4 regions of the Shewanella sp. T24-MNA-CIBAN-0130 genome follow, and region 3 is predicted to be linked to each of the others. Evidence: predicted binding sites of a transcription regulator. Region 3 holds the regulator's gene; each other region holds the start of a gene.
What was found. The regulator sigma-54, encoded in region 3, starts transcription at its own class of promoters, with help from an activator protein. The targets are predictions, from matches to a motif close to GTTGGCACGNNNNTNGNNT.

Region 1: a site for sigma-54 is predicted at 1,905-1,923, ahead of norV (anaerobic nitric oxide reductase flavorubredoxin). Genes of this name have one in related genera too.
Region 2: a site for sigma-54 is predicted at 1,465-1,483, ahead of flgF (flagellar basal-body rod protein FlgF). Genes of this name have one in related genera too.
Region 4: a site for sigma-54 is predicted at 1,766-1,784, ahead of AAEZ02_RS09745 (Tll0287-like domain-containing protein). Genes of this name have one in related genera too.

What each region holds. Positions count from the first base shown of each region.
Region 1 is NZ_JBEOPP010000017.1:32,056-35,274, reverse strand. Features, by position in the region: gene AAEZ02_RS09335 (LuxR C-terminal-related transcriptional regulator) at 1-496, opposite strand, end outside; gene norV (anaerobic nitric oxide reductase flavorubredoxin) at 1,978-3,219, shown strand, end outside.
Region 2 is NZ_JBEOPP010000045.1:14,389-17,607, forward strand. Features, by position in the region: gene flgE (flagellar hook protein FlgE) at 1-1,266, shown strand, start outside; gene flgF (flagellar basal-body rod protein FlgF) at 1,532-2,272, shown strand; gene flgG (flagellar basal-body rod protein FlgG) at 2,288-3,076, shown strand; gene flgH (flagellar basal body L-ring protein FlgH) at 3,086-3,219, shown strand, end outside.
Region 3 is NZ_JBEOPP010000003.1:144,583-147,801, reverse strand. Features, by position in the region: gene lptA (lipopolysaccharide transport periplasmic protein LptA) at 1-91, shown strand, start outside; gene lptB (LPS export ABC transporter ATP-binding protein) at 88-819, shown strand; gene AAEZ02_RS02420 (RNA polymerase factor sigma-54) at 962-2,446, shown strand; gene hpf (ribosome hibernation promoting factor) at 2,472-2,759, shown strand; gene ptsN (PTS IIA-like nitrogen regulatory protein PtsN) at 2,762-3,205, shown strand; gene rapZ (RNase adapter RapZ) at 3,202-3,219, shown strand, end outside.
Region 4 is NZ_JBEOPP010000018.1:55,383-58,601, forward strand. Features, by position in the region: gene AAEZ02_RS09740 (MBL fold metallo-hydrolase) at 1-748, opposite strand, end outside; gene AAEZ02_RS09745 (Tll0287-like domain-containing protein) at 1,016-1,666, opposite strand; gene AAEZ02_RS09750 (sigma-54 interaction domain-containing protein) at 1,960-3,219, shown strand, end outside.

The sequences.
Region 1 (3,219 bases), on a different contig from region 3:
ATTCAGTCACTAATCTAAGTACATCGCACTCACGGCGAGTGAGGGAGACCATAGGTTGTTCAGGATGTATATCTTCTTTTCGGTAGTGTTGCAGTAACTGGCACATCATAGTTCTTGGTAACCAATATTCACCGGCGAGAATTTTTCGCATCCCCTGTAGCAATAAAACCAGTGAAGATGATTGTGGAAAAATACCGCAACAATTTGGCCAATCGAGTAAGTCTTGTTTATCGAATTTTTTAGAAGTATTGAGTAAAACGATATGCACTTGAGAAAGATTCGTATCAAACTGGATTTGCCAACAACGATCGTCAATATTGGGTAGGTTAGCCACATCAACAAGTAATAATGGATTTAATGCTCTATCGAGGTTCTCCAGTTCCATTTCATTACTAATAAATCGGGTCTCACAATCTAGACTCGTCTTTAAAAGATCAGCAAAGGCTCTACTCTGAATGGTCAACTTCGTGACTAAAACCAATGTAAGTTTAAGCATAATGAATAATTTCCTTATAATACAGTTGTGGTGCACACATCGCAGTATTTTACTGTTAGCACATACACTGGACTTTAAGCATTTAAATATTCCAGAACTGACCACAAACCATTGTTTATATTATTATTTAACACTCAACCTCGACAGATATTTGCCGTGATAAATGTTATCCCTCCATAAACCTTCTGTTGATTAATTTCCTAGTAGCGATTTAATAGCCACTCAAACCAAGATTGCATTACTTTGGCCATTTATAGCTGGGATAATTGCATTTTAAACCGCCGCTGAGCGACACGGTCGATATCACGCTTTATCGGCAAACTCAGCAGGCTCTCCCAGATCAACCCCTCGACTAAAAGTGGCTGACGCGTAACAACTTTTTTCGGTATCCTATCACTTTTAAATTCATTGAATAACAGTTCAATTTGCCAGCGACTAGGGTAAAGCTTGATCACTTCTTGGCGACTAAACTTATTGTGCGGAAGTTAGTCATCCACCATAGATAACACTTTTATTTCTTAAGCAAAAATAATTCCATGCGACGTTGGTATCATCGCCAGTTAACATCAATCTCCGGACGCTGTGTTAGCGTTCCACAGCGTGGGTATATTCAACCGATTATCATCAATAAATTGTCTTGGCTGTTGTCTTGCAATGATAATTCCCATGACTATTGTGCTTGTAATTAGTTTCACCCCCGCTAAATCTACTTATTCCAATAGTTTTTTATCCTAGCGCTAGAGATCGTGTCTATGTACGCTAGCAAAAAAATGACACGTTTCTAGAAAAGAATAGCACATTCCCTAAGATTGAGCCTTTTTAGTAAATCATCCTTAGAATCCAATAAAAACCATCGCACTTTGTATGAGACTTGCCAGCACTTAACATGTTAAATGAAAATGAGGAATATCATCACCTCACATTATCGAGCAACTCTACTCCTTGCTGACCAAGCTTAACAAATTAGCCAAGCTATTACTTTAATCAATAACATAGCCTCTTTCAGCATTTATTGCGATACATTTTAGGACTATTCAGGTACTCAATTGGGGGGCTTTTTCAATAGAGTGAGCTCTAGATAATTAACATTACATAATGAATTCTGAGCAATGTTTCAGGTTTACATCAGAAAAGCGGCCTGCTTACTCACGGTTATTACCATAAGGAGTCTCGTCTAGCTCACTATCATGTGTCTTGGTCTAGCCATGATTCATTACCGCCAAGCAAGTAAGGGTGACCAAAGACTAGGCGGCCAGTGATCAGGTCTTTATTAGACTCTTGAGAGGACACTACCTTGAACGTGTCATTTTGACACGCGGGTGTTATTAAGACACCTTTTAGAGTTGTTAATATGACAACGACTAAACTTTAATTTAAATAATTACCCAATTAATCAGTTACTTAACTAGTTGGCATGCAGTCTGCATTAAAATATTTAACTTTATGAATTTGTAACTTTTCAATTTAATACAGGTGTAAATATGACAATTCACATTAAAAGTAATATCGACTGGGTTGGCCAACGTGATTGGGAAATATTGGATTTTCATGGCACTGAATATAAAACAACCAAAGGGACGAGTTATAACAGTTACCTTATCCGTGAGCAAAAAAATGTCTTAATCGATACCGTTGATCATCGCTTCAGCCTGCAGTTTATTCAAAATCTTGAGATGGAAATTGACCTAGATAAGATTGATTACATTGTTATTAATCATGCTGAAGAAGATCATTCAGGCGCGTTAGCGGCTCTGATGGCTAAAATCCCTAATACCCCGATTTACTGTACCGAAAATGCTATCGATTCCATTACTGGCTTACATCATCATCCAGAGTGGCATTTCAATATTGTCAAAACCGGCGACACGCTAGATATCGGTAACGGCAAGCAGTTGGTGTTTATTGAAACGCCTATGCTGCATTGGCCAGACAGTATGATGACCTATCTAACCGAGGATGCCGTATTGTTTAGTAACGATGCATTCGGTCAACATTACTGCGATGAGCATCTGTTTAACGATGAGGTTGATCAGATTGAATTGATGGACCAATGTTTACGTTATTACTCCAATATTTTAACTCCGTTTAGCTCACTGGTTACCGCTAAAATTAACGAGGTGCTGAGCTTTAATCTGCCAGTTGATATTATTGCCACCGCCCATGGCGTAGTGTGGCGCGATGACCCTACCCAGATTATTCATCAATATCTGCAATGGGCAGATAATTATCAGGAAGACAGGATCACTATTTTTTATGATTCAATGTCTAATAATACCCGCATGATGGCTGATGCCATTGCTCAGGGGATCCACGATGTTGATCCTGGGGTGTCAGTTAAAGTCTTTAATGTGGCCCGCCATGATAAAAATGACATCTTAGCCAATGTGTTCCGCTCTAAAGGCATATTAGTGGGTTCATCTACCATGAATAATGTGATGATGCCGAAAGTCGCTGGGATGCTAGAAGAGATCACCGGCCTGCGTTTTAAAGATAAAAAAGCCGGTGCCTTTGGCAGCTACGGTTGGAACGGCGGTGCGGTCGATCGTATTCACACCCGTCTTACCGATGCCGGATTTGATACGATTGTGGGCCTAAAAGCAAAATGGCGACCTGATGGTAAAGCCATGCGCGAATGCCGCGACCATGGGCGACAGATTGCCAAAAACTGGGCATGGCATGATCTTAGTAATGTTAAATCCATTTCACCAGCATCCCTAGCCAAA
Region 2 (3,219 bases), on a different contig from region 3:
GAGTTTGCTGATGTGTATGCCAATTCTATTTTTTCCAACGGTAAAACCGCAGTGGGCGGCGGTGCCACCACCTCACAAGTTGCGCAACAGTTTCATCAAGGTAGCTTGCAATTTACCAGTAACTCGCTAGATATGGCGATAAGTGGAGGGGGTTTCTTTGTTACCTCGTCAGAATTAGGCACTAAAGATCAATCATTTACTCGTGCGGGTGCATTTAAAGTTGATTCAGGCAATTACATGGTTGACTCAGCAGGTAACTTTTTACAAGGTTTCCCTGTTGATGAAGATGGTAATTCAACGTCGGTGAGCTTAACCACCACCAAACCCATTGAGATCCCAGATAAAGCGGGCAGCCCAGTAAAATCGTCAAACGTTGAAATACAGATGAATCTTAATGTGGGAGAGAATGCATTAGATCCAGCTAACTTTAATCCTAAAGATTCTGACACCTTTAATAATTCCACCTCAGTGACGATTTATGATTCGCTAGGTGAGTCACATATTATGACCAGTTACTTTATTAAGCCTGAGCAGGGTTCATATACTGGCGAAAGTAATTGGGTGGCCTTTTATGCGGTTGATGGAAAGCCTGTTGACACGACTGTTGCTGGCAGTTATGAAACAGATACTGATGATGATGGCACCAAAGATAATAGTGCATTGGCAGAAGCTGCTGATCCCGATGGATTAGGAGGAACATGGTCGGGTGCCGTGCTTACCTTTAACTCAGTAGGTGCCAATATAAGCAGCGACCCCGTTTCGATCACCACGGAGTCATTAGGCACTGCGGGTGCAAATACTTTAGGCCCTGAGGCCGATGGTACGCAAACTCTTAATATAAAGTTTGATAATCCAACCCAGTATGCTTCTCCGTTTGAAGTAACTAAATTAGCCCAAGATGGTATTACCGTTGGCCGATTGACTAACGTAGGTATTGGCGCTGATGGATTAGTGACCGCAAGCTACAGTAATGGCTCAACGGTGCCGTTATCACGAGTAGCCTTGGTGCGTTTTGCCAATGAGCAAGGACTCACTCAGGTGGGGAATACGTCTTGGAAAGCCAGTATCGATTCAGGTGCAGCATTAGCGGGAGAGGCCAATAGTGGTACCTTTGGTGATATAAAATCTTCTGCGCTTGAACAGTCAAACGTTGAGTTAACCACCGAGCTTGTGGATTTAATCTCGGCTCAGCGTAACTTCCAAGCCAACTCGCGTACCCTTGAAGTGAACAATACTTTAAACCAAACCATATTACAGATCCGCTAAGTTAACCACACGTCATGATAGGTGTTGCCGTTTGCGGCAACACCTTGCCTTTACCCCTTCATTATTAGTCCTCATTATTAGTCCTCGTTATTATTCCCTGGTGTTGTTTGATACTTTTTTGACACTCATGAGTTATTCGTTAATGTTAATTCTTAACTGATTCAATCTATTACATCTCCATAATCCGCCTTAAAACTCATTGGCATGATGCTTGCTTATTCTGTGTATATAAATTGTTTTTGCAGAAAGTTTGACGGAGCAACAAATGGACAAATTTCTTTATATTGCCATGAGTGGCGCAAAGCAAGGTATGAATGCCTTAGCAGTAAGTGCTAACAATCTTGCCAACGCCAATACTGATGGATTTAAAGCTGACATGGTCCAAGCCCGTTCAATGCAGGCCTTTGGTGAAGGCTTGCCTACGCGAGTATTTGCGATGATGGAAAGCCCCGGCAGTAACTTTAACGGCGGTCCCATTCAAACCACAGGTCGCGACCTTGATATCGCAGTTAAGGGCGATGGCTGGGTTGCCGTACAAGCGGCTGACGGTTCAGAAGCTTACACCCGTGCAGGCAGTTTGAAATTTGACAGTACCGGTTTGCTGTTAAATAGCAGCAATCGCCCTGTGATGGGCAATTCCGGTCCTATTGTGTTGCCTATCCCCATTGAGAAAGTAGAAATTTCGGCCAACGGTATTATTTCAGTTAGGCCCCAAGGGGCGACTGCCGAAGTGGTTGAAGAAGTGGCGAGGATTAAATTAGTTAATCCTGGTAACGAGAACATGATGCGCGGTGAAGATGGTTTGTTCCGCCTGATTGCCGGTGGCGATGCGCCAAAGGACCCCGGGGTTGAAGTTGTCAGTGGCGCAGTTGAAGGCAGTAATGTCAATTCAGTGCAAGAAATGGTCGCCATGATCGATATTCAACGTCGATATGAAATGCAAGTCAAAATGATGAAGAACGCTGAAGAAATTGATAAGGCGTCAGCTTCTTTGATGAGAATCTAGTTAGGAGTAATTATTATGCATCCAGCGTTATGGATAAGTAAAACAGGTGTAGATGCCCAGCAAACCAACATTGCGGTTATTTCTAATAACGTGGCTAACGCCAGTACTGTCGGATTTAAGAAAAGCCGAGCGGTATTTGAAGACCTACTTTATCAAACCGTTAATCAAGCCGGTGGCATTAGCTCAGACAACAGCAAGTTACCCAATGGCTTAAATATTGGTGCTGGTACTAAGGTTGTTGCTACCCAAAAAATGTTTACCCAAGGCAACATGCTCACCACCGATAACTCATTAGATTTAATGATTGAAGGTTCAGGCTTTTTTGAAGTGCAAATGCCAGATGGTACTGCTGCTTATACCCGTAATGGTCAGTTTAGCTTGGATGATACCGGTCAGATTGTTACCCCAGGTTCAGGCTATGTGGTTCAGCCGCCGATCACTATTCCCGATGATTCCTCCAGTATTACCGTATCCGCATCGGGTGAAGTGTCAGTGCAAACCCCAGGTACTGCAGCTAGTCAGGTGATTGGCCAGTTAACCATGACCGATTTTATTAATCCGTCAGGTTTAGATCCCCTAGGACAAAACTTGTATACCGAAACGGGTGCCAGTGGCACGCCTATCCAAGGTACGGCATCCCAAGACGGTTTAGGCTCTATTCGCCAAGGGGCACTGGAAACCTCTAACGTCAATGTGACTGAGGAATTGGTCAACCTTATTCAAGGACAACGTATTTACGAGATGAACTCCAAAGTGATCTCGGCGGTTGATCAAATGCTGTCTTATATTAATCAGAATCTCTAAGGCGTTAAGATGATTAAATACATTGCGTTAGCGTCAATGGTGTTATTAATTGGCTGTAGTTCTACGCCCAAGAAACCCATTGAAGATGACCCCTTTTATGCGCCGGTATACCCAGATACGATACCGACACAAGTGGCGGCAAC
Region 3 (3,219 bases):
CACCATTATTCAACCTGAGAATTTCCAAGACGAGTCTGCGCCAAAGCAAAAACTCCCTGAAATCCCAGTTAAAAAGCAGATCAAACCATGACCCAAATAACCTTAACCGCTGAAAATCTGGCTAAAAGCTATAAAGATCGTCAAGTTGTTAAAGATGTCAGTTTAACGGTTAAAACAGGCCAAATTGTTGGGCTTTTAGGCCCCAATGGTGCAGGTAAAACAACCACCTTTTATATGGTTGTCGGCCTAGTGAAAAGTGATAAGGGTCGAATTTTAATTGATGATGACGATCTCACTGACGATCCAATGCATCTGCGAGCTCGCAAAGGCATTGGTTACTTACCACAAGAAGCCAGTATTTTCCGTAAACTCACAGTGTATGACAACATTATGGCCGTGTTGCAAACCCGCAAAGAACTCAGTACAAACCAACGTATTGAACAGCTTGAGCATCTATTAGAAGAGTTCCATATTACCCATATTCGAGACAGCCTAGGCATGTCGTTATCGGGTGGTGAACGTCGTCGTGTTGAAATTGCGCGCGCTTTAGCCGCCAATCCAAAATTTATTCTACTCGATGAGCCCTTTGCTGGTGTTGATCCGATTTCTGTCATCGACATAAAAAAAATCATTCAACAACTTAAAAGCCGAGGTCTAGGAGTATTAATTACCGACCATAACGTACGTGAAACGTTAGATGTCTGTGAGCGAGCTTATATCGTCAGCCAAGGTAATTTAATTGCCGAAGGCACACCTGATGAGGTATTGAGCAATCAACAAGTTCGGGCGGTGTACTTAGGTGAACAATTCAAGCTATAGTTACTTTACGGGCCTTTAGTCTATCTAACTCATTTGATTGAACGATATCTAAACAGCGTTAAACATCATTGATGTACGTGACAATCCATTACAGTTTTATAAATTGTCACTTTTATGGAAATCATCTAGGGATAAGCGGTAAATGAAAGCGTCACTCCAACTTAAAATGGGTCAACACTTAACCATGACCCCACAATTGCAGCAAGCCATTCGCTTACTGCAATTATCGTCATTGGAGCTACAGCAAGAAATCCAACAAGCATTGGATTCAAATCCATTACTTGAAATAGAAGATGAGTTTTCTGAAGCAAAAGACCCCGTAAAAGAAAATCGCGACCAAGCTGATACAGACTTCAGTGACAACAGCATTGTCAATATTGAAAAAGACACCTCAACAGTCGACACAGCAGAATCTATGACCAAAGAAACCATGGATGATTTAGCCATGGATACTACATGGGATGAAGTGTACACCGCCTCGCCGATGTCAGGTTCAGGTAGTGCTAGCATGCGCGATGATGACATGCCGTTTCAAGGTGAAACCACCGAAGGTCTGTATGAACATTTAGAATGGCAGAAAAATCTCACTCCATTTTCAGAGACCGATCTTGCCATTGCCACAGCGATCATCGACGCCGTGGATGAACGCGGTTATTTAACCCAAAGTACCGACGATATTCTCGAAGCCATGGGTGACGAAAATGTTGAGTTAGATGAAGTTGAAGCTGTATTAAAACGAATTCAACACTTTGATCCCGTTGGTGTTGCTGCACGTGATTTAAGTGAATGTTTATTGATCCAATTAGCGCAATTCTCTAACACCACACCCCATATCGATAATGCCCGTTTGCTAATCAAAGACTATTTAACCTTAATTGCTGGGCGTGATTTTAGATTATTGATGCGCAAAACTAAGCTAAAAGAAAATGAGTTACGTGACGCCATCACCCTAATCCAATCACTCAATCCTCGTCCAGGCTTATTGATCACCGCCACCGATGACGAATTCGTTATTCCCGATGTCACGGTACTAAAGAAAAATGGCCGTTGGGTTGTAGAGTTAAACCCAGACAATATGCCCAAAATTGGCGTTAATCAGCAATACGCCGCCATGGCTAGAAGCAGTAAAAATCAGTCTGACAGTCAATTTATTCGAGGCCATTTGCAAGAGGCTAAATGGTTTATTAAAAGTATCGAAAGCCGCAATGATACTCTACTCAAAGTGGCAAATTGCATTGTGCAATTTCAGCAAGGCTTCTTTGAATACGGTGAAGAAGCCATGAAACCTATGGTGCTAAATGATATTGCTGAAGCAGTAGAAATGCATGAATCGACAATTTCACGAGTCACCACACAAAAATATATGCACACCCCACGTGGACTATTTGAACTAAAGTACTTCTTCTCTAGCCATGTCAGCACTGACGATGGCGGGGAATGCTCATCAACAGCAATTCGTGCTTTTATCAAAAAGCTGGTTGCCGCAGAAAACCAGAAAAAACCATTGAGTGACAGTAAAATGGCTCAACTTCTGGCAGAACAAGGCATAAACGTTGCTCGTCGTACGATTGCAAAATACCGAGAAGCAATGCTAATCCCGCCCTCAAACCAACGTAAGAGTTTATAACCTACAAGGTTGTGGAGGATTTTCTATGGATATAAATCTGACTGGACGTCATGTCGAAATAACTGAATCTTTACGTGAGTATGTTAATGGTAAATTTTCAAAGCTTGAACGACACTTCGATCAGATCCATAATGTACACGTTGTACTCCATGTAGACAAATTACAACAAAAAGCAGAAGCCAAAATCCACGTTAATGGCGCAGAGATTTTTGCTATGTCAGAAAATACTGATATGTATGCTGCAATAGACGCCCTGATCGATAAACTCGACCGTCAGGTAATTAAACACAAAGAGAAGTATACAAAACACTAACGATGGAACTTTGTACCATTCTGCAGCCGGAATGCACTACCTGTGCCACACCGGGCAGTAAGAAAAAAGTACTGGAACTCATCAGCAATTTAGTCGCTGCCCAGTATCCAACCCTGTCTTCGCAAGAGGTTTTTGAAAGCCTATTAGCGAGAGAAAAAATGGGTAGCACAGGTATAGGAAATGGCATTGCGATACCTCATGGTCGATTAACGACCATCGATCACCCCATCGCGATATTTGTTAAATGTGAAGAAGCCATTGCCTTTGATGCAATTGATAAGCAGCCCGTGGATATTTTATTTGCTTTGTTAGTACCTGCAGACCAGTGCCAACAACATTTAGGCACGTTATCGAGTATGGCTAAAAAGCTCAGCGATAAGCAAATATTGAAACAGCTTCGCAAAAGCCACAACGCAACAGAACTTTATCGGGTTATAACTGCATGAAACTTGTCATAGTA
Region 4 (3,219 bases), on a different contig from region 3:
CAATGTGGCGTTGTTGATGTCGCTGAACAAACTCAGCGAGGGTCACTTTACCGCCGACAACGCAGTTATACCTTTTCTGCGCAATCACTGATGTTTCAAATATATTATCTTGGCGTTTGTATCCAAGGGGATCATGCCCTATAAACACCCGAGTACAATTAGGTAACGCTAATATATTGTTAATTGAATGATACAAGGTGGTCGTGCTGCTATTGGGGAAATCAGTATTCACAGTACCCCATTCTGGCGTAGATAATGTGTCACCGACAAATATCACATCTTCAATGAGATAGCTCACACAAGCAGGTGTATGTCCGGGTGTATGCATAATGTGAATAGTTAAATGACCCAATTTAATGAGTTCTTTATCGGTAAACAGTTGATCAAACTGCTCGCCATTGCACTGAAAGCTCTCATCGAGATTTAGCAATCTTTTAACGGTGTGCTGGACTTGAGTAATGTGCTCACCAATCCCCGTTGTTCCCCCGCGTTTGGTCTTGATATAACACGCCGCAGACATATGATCGCAATGTGCATGAGTTTCTAAAATCCATTCAATTTCAAATCCATGCTTATCGATATGATCAATGATGTTATCGGCAAAACATGTACTTATAGTACCAGAGGCCATATCGAAGTCTAAAACGGGATCAATAATCGCACTTTGACGAGTAGCAAGATCGGTCACCACATAGGTAATAGCATGACTAGTATGATGATAAAAAGGATCAATACGGATTTTACTCATAACAATTAACTCCCAACAAAATACCCAATGCATTTGTTAGATAAAGTCTCAGATCAATATTAGCAATAATGGTTAACATCATTTTGTAAATGACTGATAAGGAATCGTAAAGGCAGGATAATGTTAACGTAAACCACCACCATAAACAGCCCATGGGTCGCTGTGCTGTTTGCTTTAGCACCTAGCAGCGAAGCGTCCTAGGCTCTTGCTATAAGCCGCGCAGCGTCCTCGCTTCTAGGTCTTTCGCTTATATTACTTCAGCTTTGATTACGGCTTTGTTGTTGCTGTAACCGATGCGGCTTGATTATTGATAACCTTTTGTAATGAAAACGCACCGCGAATATCACCGAGGGCAAAGTTAACTGCTTTATCATTAGGATAGGTTTTGTTAATCAAAGTACTCAGCTCAGGATTAATATTACTACCATGACAACCTAAGCATAATTGTTGCGCTGGTATCGCCTTCATATAACGAAACTGTGTTTTGCCATCTTTGACGATAAACTCACTCGCCACAATGGGTTTATCAGCAGCTTGCTGTCCTGAAGCATTAACACGTTCAAATTGCTGTAATTGTGTTAACTCCCAAGCATCGGGCGTATTGGCTGGATTACGCACTCGCAAACTGGTCCGGGTAAGTGTCCAGCCCTCTTTTGAGTTTTCTGCTGCAATTGCAGGTGCTACCGCTTGGCACACCGACACTGCGTTGGTTAATCCACCTTGCTTAATGGCTGTCTTTAAATGACCTTTCAGTGCTTGGCTAAATTCGGCAATTCGTTGATTGGCCTGTTGTTCAAGCACTTGCTGCTCGGTTAATGATTCAGCTTGTCCTACCGTCGAGACGCTCATAAGCATGATTAAGCCGGCCATTTGGCTAGCCTTAATCAATGATTGTGTGTGTTTGTGTGTTAAGCGCATTATTGTTATTCCTCTATTTAAAATCGTTTAATCTCAATGAGTTTTAGGGTTATAAAAAACCTATGACCGAGTCCAATCACAAAACATATAGCAAGATCAATACAAAGCTTGTGCCATATTACACCGACAAATTTAAAATATATAAAATCAGCCACTTAAAATTCATTGATATTTGCGAGAGGCACATGCTAGGTTATGAACTGACAAATATGGCATTGTAGTGACAAATATTGCGCTAATAATGTCACTTTAGAGATTAACTGATTAATGTGTACAGTAAGCGAGAGTGATAAATGAGTAACACCACTGTTGTGCAATCAATGATAAACGCGATTGATAAACCGGCAATATTTATTACGCCAGATTATGTTATACATGCGGTTAATCAAGCCTATTTAGAAACGTATGATACACAAGTCATATTAGGCCAAAGTAAATGCCATCAGATATCTCATCACAGTAATGAGCCTTGTGATAAACACGGTGAAGAGTGTCCTTTGCAACAATGCCAGAGTACCGCAAGGGCTGCCAATGCCGTGCATATTCATAGCACTGCACACGGTAAGTCATATTGCGATATTTTAATGAAACCCATTAAAGATAACAGTGGCAAGGTATTGGGATATCTGGAGGTTTTAGATGCCATTGATTATGCATCAACAGAGTCTAAAAAAGGCACCATGGTCGGTCAATCTGCGCCGTTTAAGCAAATGCTCAACAGAATTAACCGAGCATCTCAATCCAGTATTGCGGTGCTATTGCAAGGTGAAACCGGTGCAGGTAAAGAACTCGTCGCTAAAGCGGTGCATCAAGCCAGTAGCCGCAATGATAAACCTTTTGTGGTTATTGAATGTACCGGCCTGAGTGAAAACCTGTTCGAAAGTGAGTTATTTGGTTACGAGAAAGGAGCCTTTACCGGGGCAACCACCAGTAAAAAAGGTCTGATTGAGATAGCCCACGGCGGCACGGTATTCTTTGATGAGATTGGCGATGTACCGATGAACATGCAAGTTAAACTGCTGAGGTTGCTAGAAACCCAATGTTATCGCGCCGTGGGTGGATTAAAACAAAAACGTTCCGACTTTCGATTAGTCAGCGCCAGCCATAAGAATTTACTCGATTTGGTTGAAAAAGGTGAATTTAGACGCGATCTGTATTACCGCATTGCCGGATTTCCCATTTACTTACCCTCGTTGCGTGAGCGCCTTGATGATATTCCAGGACTCGTAAATCATTTTATAAAGTACTCTGAATACAAACATAAAAGGTTTTCGGCTAACGCATTAAATCTGCTCAGTCATTATGCATATCCAGGTAATATTCGCGAACTGAAAAATATTATTGAACAATCGGCACTGATTGCCAACGAAGATATTATCCACAGCAGTGATTTACCTGAAAGCGTTCAACCTAACCACACATCGACAGATAACAAAAATACACTAAAAACGGCAACGGAACTCATGTCACTCGATGACGTGGAGTACGCATATCTTTCTCAGGTCTGTCAGCAATTTCAAGGATCTCCAGCAGAATTAGCCATTAAGCTTAAT